2 regions of the Sporosarcina thermotolerans genome follow, and region 2 is predicted to be linked to the other one. Evidence: riboswitches for the same ligand, from Rfam matches in the RefSeq annotation. Region 2 holds a riboswitch; the other holds the start of a gene.
What was found. A riboswitch is a leader RNA that binds a small molecule or an ion and turns the genes downstream of it on or off. The one in region 2 is predicted to bind cobalamin.
Positions count from the first base shown of each region.

Region 1: it holds a riboswitch for cobalamin, as region 2 does, so the genes downstream of both, ACFPZG_RS02615 (ribonucleoside-diphosphate reductase subunit alpha) here and ACFPZG_RS02055 (ABC transporter substrate-binding protein) in region 2, are expected to answer to the same signal.

Region 1 covers NZ_JBHSRM010000002.1:326,004-329,176, forward strand. Annotated here, with positions in the region: gene ACFPZG_RS02615 (ribonucleoside-diphosphate reductase subunit alpha) at 1-1,630, opposite strand, end outside; cobalamin riboswitch at 1,796-1,975, opposite strand; gene ACFPZG_RS02620 (PH domain-containing protein) at 2,122-2,487, shown strand; gene ACFPZG_RS02625 (erythromycin esterase family protein) at 2,516-3,173, opposite strand, start outside.
Region 2 covers NZ_JBHSRM010000002.1:219,261-222,433, forward strand. Annotated here, with positions in the region: gene ACFPZG_RS02050 (FecCD family ABC transporter permease) at 1-862, opposite strand, end outside; gene ACFPZG_RS02055 (ABC transporter substrate-binding protein) at 855-1,817, opposite strand; cobalamin riboswitch at 1,945-2,136, opposite strand; gene argS (arginine--tRNA ligase) at 2,391-3,173, opposite strand, start outside.

The sequences.
Region 1 (3,173 bases), 110 kb from region 2:
CTTCATCCGATTCCCATTGGATGTTTTTCAATGCAAGCAGATGGTGCCAGCCGAATGTTCCAAGGCCGATGCCACGGTAGCGGGCGTTCGTCCGTTGCGCCTGGATGACCGGGATTTTATTCAAATCAATGACGTTGTCTAACATGCGGACTTGGATCGTAATAAGTCGTTCCAATACGTCTGCGGGTACTGCTCGGCCAAGGTTCACGGACGACAAGTTGCATACAACAAAATCTCCAGGCTTCGAACGGGTCACGACGATATCGTCTTCAAAAGTGACCGATTCGAATTCGGTTGGACTCATGTTTTGCATGATTTCTGTACACAAATTACTGGAATACACCATACCCTTATGCTTATTTGGGTTTGTCCGGTTTACTTCATCACGGTAAAACATGAATGGCGTCCCCGTCTCAAGCTGGCTGCGCATGATCCGTTTCATGATTTCAATCGCCGGGACGGTCTCCTTTGACAATTCCGGATGGTTCACGCATTCCTCGTATTTATCGCGGAATGAACCGGCACCTTTCGTTTCATCATAATGATCCTCAAGCGAATATCCCATAACAGTCAGGACTTCATGCGGGTCGAATAAATACCAATCGCCACGCGCTTCGACTTGGTCCAGGAATAGATCCGGAAGGCAGACTCCTGTGAAAATATCATGCGCACGCAAGCGATCGTCCCCGTTGTTCAGCTTGAGGTCAAGGAAAGTGAAAATATCTTTATGCCAAACATCGAGGTAAACTGCAATTGCCCCCTGGCGCTGACCAAGCTGATCGACGCTTACCGCCGTATTGTTCAGCTGCTTGATCCACGGAAGAACGCCGCTTGAGGCACCTTTAAAACCACGGATGGAAGACCCGCGTGAACGGACTTTGCCCATGTAAACTCCAATTCCACCGCCGTATTTCGATAGATTCGCAATATCGGTATTGCTGTCATAAATGCCTTGCAGCGAATCAGCGACCGTGTCAATGAAGCAGCTCGACAGCTGACCATGCGGCTTGCCCGCATTCGCAAGCGTCGGCGTCGCGACTGTCATATACAGATTGCTCATCGCCCAATATGCTTCCGCAATTTTTTCAAGGCGATTTTCAGTTTCATTTTGCATGAGCGTCATCGCAATGATGAGCCAACGTTCTTGCGGCAATTCGACAGGCTGTTTATTGAAATCAACTGCAACATACCTGTCCATAAGTGTTTTCAATCCAATATACGTGAACAGCTTGTCCCTTTCCGGCTTCAAGAATGTTCCTACTTCATCCAATTCCTCGCGCGAATATTTTTCAATCAAAACAGATGTATACAAGCCCTTCTCAACAAGCCGCTCCACGTTATCGGCAAAATCCGTATATGCTTTTGCGCCCCTAACGCTTTCCTGGCGTGAATAAACATCTTGTAAATAAATCCTCGCAGCAACGAATGTCCAATAACCGGATGCTTCATCGATATAGCTAAGCGCCTCCAAAATCATCGCTTTCGTCCACTCAGATTTTTCTCCATCGGAATGGCGTTCCAACCATTTTAGACTCGCATCTTCTAACACCGCCAACCGTGTTTCCCCGAACTCCGCCTTTAGGCTTCCAAATATGCCCGCTACATCCATCTTTTCACGAATCAATGTCATCAAAATGATTCCTCCTTTGTGACACAATACAAAAAAGCGATGATTCCACCTCTTCGGTAGAGTCATCGCTCATGGAATTTGATTAGGAAACAGATCGGGACCTCGCCTAAATAGTGAAAGCAAAAAATACCCGCTCGCTTCCACCTCTCAACCCCCGAAGAAAGTGTCGCTTGACGATGGACGGCAGGTCTACTGGCTAACGCTTCTTCCTTCCATCTCCCCTTCCCGCGGCTTCATGCTGCAGTGGTTTTTGAGACGGTCGTCTGCGTTTACAGTTGCGGGGACAGCTCCAATTACGGATTCCCTTTTAAACCGATAACGGTACCATTCCATCGTTCGATACTATATATTGTGTCTTATGTATAACTACTACCCTAACATGTTGTGGTTTAATCGTAAATAGGTAGAAAGATATTTTAATTTACGGACTTCTCCCTATACTTCATTACTCATATATGTGATGATAAATATAAAAAGGAGGAGGGGTTCCAATGGCTGATTTAAACGCAATTATGGCTTGGACGTTTACGGAGGAAGTTGCTGTTCCAGACGAAATAAAGGATTTGCTCATTGATGGCGAAGTAGCAGAGGTTGCCTATAAAACAATTCGTGATGTGGCGGTTGTAACAAACAAACGATTTATTATCGCAGACAAGCAAGGACTGACAGGTAAAAAGGTTGAAATCTATACGATTCCTTTTAAGTCAATCAATATGTACTCCACAGAAAACGCAGGACGGATTGATTTCAACGCTGAAATTGAATTGTGGACGAAGGCAGGAAAACTTAAATTTAATCTGAATAAAAAAGTGGATGTACGTAAACTCGATAAAATCATTGCGAATGCCATTCTTTAAAAGATAGAGCCATGCAATTGCGTGGCTCTTAATCATTGGAATTGATTGGTGTCAGCGCAGTCGTTTGATCAACAAAAATAAACCCATCATACCGGCTGCCAACTCTTGATGATACATAGTTTCCATACGCTTCAAACTCCGGATTATAGACGACCCCGATAGCGCGATGGCCGATCCATTCATTGAATAAATGACGGTTTTCCTCCGTGAAAAGAATAACCTGATCTACTTCAGCGGCTGCATGCATCTGACCTTCCCATGAATTGAACTTGGCGGGTGGGACTTTCATCTTTTGTAACGGTTCGCCCCAACCTTCGCCTGCAATGACGGTTCCTTCATACGTACCGAAGCCGATGGCAAATGTGTCATCCCTTCCATACTTCTCCCGGATGAGCTGACCGACATTGATCATATCATGGTCGGCCATTGATGTTTCCGATGCATCGCCAACATGCGTGTTATGCTCCCAGATGATGATTTTGGCGTCATCGCCATGGTAGTTCAATAGTTCGCCGACCGCCTCCACCATATGCATATCGCGTATATTCCAAGAGATGGCGTCGTCCTGCATCATCGCACGATAATATGATTCGGCATTTTTCGCGACCAATGCATTCATCGTTATGTTTAGATCCTTTTCCTGATCGTTTGAATAAAGATCTTCGTGGCTACGGATGGTCGTCAGC
Region 2 (3,173 bases):
TGAGCAAGGATGCGCCGTTCATGAATGATAAAGTGAGCAAATGTCGGTGATCCGACCCCCACATGAGACGTGTCATATGTGGCACGACTAATCCGACGAAGCCGATAGTCCCTGAAACGGCGACTGCTGAGCCTGTTAATATGGAGCCTCCTAAAAGGATCATGATTTTACGGCGTTTGACGTTGACACCTAAATGATGGGCGCGTTCTTCCCCGAATAGCATTGCATTCAATTCCCTGCGGTTGAGCCAAAGGATGAAGGAGCCGATGACGACGAACGGCAGCACCATTAAAATGTAATTCCACCCTCGCATCGAAACGCTTCCAAGGAGCCAACTGATAATTTGCCGTAGTTCTTCGCCTGTGAGAGCGATCATGAGCGACAGGACCGAGCCTAAAAATGAACCGAAGATGATTCCGGTTAGAATGATTGTTTCCATTTTCATCGAGCGGTCTACGAGTTTTGCAAAGCTAATGACGAGGAACATTGTCACGGCTGCGCCTGCCATACTGAATACTGGAAGTGTATATGTGCCCAAAATTGGAATCGATAAACCAAAAAAGAGTGTCACAACAGCACCAACAGAGGCGCCGGACGACACTCCGAGGGTGTATGGATCTGCGAGCGGATTTTTCAGCAATCCTTGGAAGGCGGCTCCTGAAATTGCGAGCGATGCACCGACTAACCCAGCGAGGATGACGCGGGGCATGCGGATTTTCCATAGTATATTTGAAGCTGTTGTATCCGATGAGTCCCAAAATGTTTGAACCGGAATTTTAACGGTTCCAATTGATACACCGAGCCATACCGCCACGATAAGTGTGGCGGCGGACACGATGTAGGCAATTATTGCTTTATTCACCGAAAACCTCTGGGTAAACCGCCTTCGCTACTTCTTCCAGTCCTTCAGCAAGGCGTGGACCCGTACGGCTTGTCAAGTTTTCATCGACTTGAATGACAGCGTCTTCCTTGACGGCAGTGATATCCGCGAAGCCTGCGCGGTTTTTCACGCTTTCAACGATATCCGGAACGTAGCTGTACATAACAAGGATGACGTCAGGGTTTTGACTGACGATTTCTTCAGGGCTGATCATGACCCAGCCTTCTTCAGTAATTACGTTTTCAGCACTAATCATCTCAAGGATTTCTTGCATGAATGTGTTTTTGCCTGGTGCGTAGATAGGCGCATCGGATGTTTCGATGAAGACACGCTTCATGTACTTCGCTTTGACTTTGTCAGTTTTCGCGATTGTCTCAGCCACTTTCGCTTTCATGTCAGATACGATTGTTTCAGCTTCTTTATTCTTACCTGTTGCTTGTCCGATTGTCTCGATTGTCGTATATGTTTCATCGAAATTCGTTGCGTTCTTAACTACAAACACTGTAATGCCTGCATCGCGGATTTGTTGTAGCCCGTCAGCGCCCATGCCAAGGCCGGATTCATGTGCAAAAACAACGTCAGGGTTCATTGCCACGATTTTCTCGACATTGAACTCCTGTCCTCCAATTTTTTCTTTTTCAAGAGCTTCTGCTGGGTAATCATCAAAATCACTGACGCCAACGATTTCTTCGTTGAGGCCGAGCGCAAATAGAATTTCCGTATTGCTTGGCACCATGGAAACGATAGTTTCAGGTGCTTTATCAAGCGTGATTTCATTGCCGATTGCGTCAGTTAACGTAAGCGGGAATGCTTCTTTTGCAACATCACTTTGTGTTGTTTTTGATGCGTCGTCTTTCTTCGCATTATCCGTGCCGCATGCCGCGAGCAGGAACGTCGCAAGGATTGCTGTCAGCCATAGTTGCCAAAACTTTTTCATTCTCTTTTCCTCCTGTTTGTTCCAAATAAAAATCCCCCGTTTTGTGAACGGAGGAATGTGCTTAGTAAAAATACGGCGTGCGAAAAGAATAACTGTGCCGATTTCCACCAAACCTATCCTCGTAGGGTACGGGTGACTCATGAAGGCAGGTCTCCTGGCTCGTGCATCAAACGCATTGCCTGCGCCTTCCCGGAAGTTTTTCCAGTGGCGTTCTTGCGGCAAGACTAGCACATACAGTGGCGGGACCGCGCCGGCATTGAACCGACTTCCCTTTTAACCCCGGCGTTGACGGCGGGGCACCTTCATGTTTGGTTATGTAATTTTTGGTACGAGATTAATTATACTATAGATTTTTTTGTTGTCGAGGGGCGTTATGAGGGATTGCGGGGATTTATGCGTGAGTATTGTGATTTATGCGTGATTGTGAGGATTTATGCGTGATTTTAGGCATTTATAAGTTTTTGGGAGGATTTATGCGGGATTGCGGAATTTTATGCGTTTTTGGGCAGGATAATTACTTTTATGCAGACACTAAAAAGCCCCTCCACTGTTTGGAGGGGCAAATCGATTCGATTACATTCTTTCCGGAGCGGATACGCCGATTAGTTTCAATGCGTTTGCGATTGTTGTGCGTGTTGCAGTTATTAGAGATAGGCGTGCTTTGGACAAGTCGCGGTTTTCAGGGTCAAGCACTTTTTCCGCGTTGTAGAAGCTGTGGAATTCCGCGGCAAGCTCTTGGATATAGATTGTGATCCGGTGCGGAGCGCGCATTCTTGCTGCATCGCTTACTACCCGCGGGAAGTCGCCGATTTTCTTTAATAGCGACGATTCTTTTTCGGATTGCAATAAATTCAAATAATCCGTTGAAGCGGAAAGATCTGATTCATCCGCTTGTCGCAAAATTGATGAAATCCGAGCGTGCGCGTATTGCGCGTAGTATACAGGGTTTTCATTCGACTGCGAAATGGCAAGGTCGAGGTCGAAGTCCATCTGTGAATCGCCCGAACGCATTGCGAAGAAATAACGGACTGCGTCAAGACCTACGTCTTCAACAAGTTCGCGCAACGTGACAGCTTTCCCCGTCCGCTTGCTCATTTTGAACTTTTCGCCGTCTTTGTAAAGCTGCACCATTTGTGCAACTTCCACTTCAAGTGTGTCGCGGTTGTAGCCCAACGCTTCAATCGCTGCCTTCATACGCGGGATATAACCGTGGTGGTCAGCACCCCAGATGTTGATGAGCTTATCGAAACCGCGGCGAAGCTTGTCTTCGTGATACGCGATATCCGGCGTCAAGTACGTATATGTGCCGTCATTTTTGATAAGTACACGGTCTTTATCGTCCCCGAATGTTGTTGA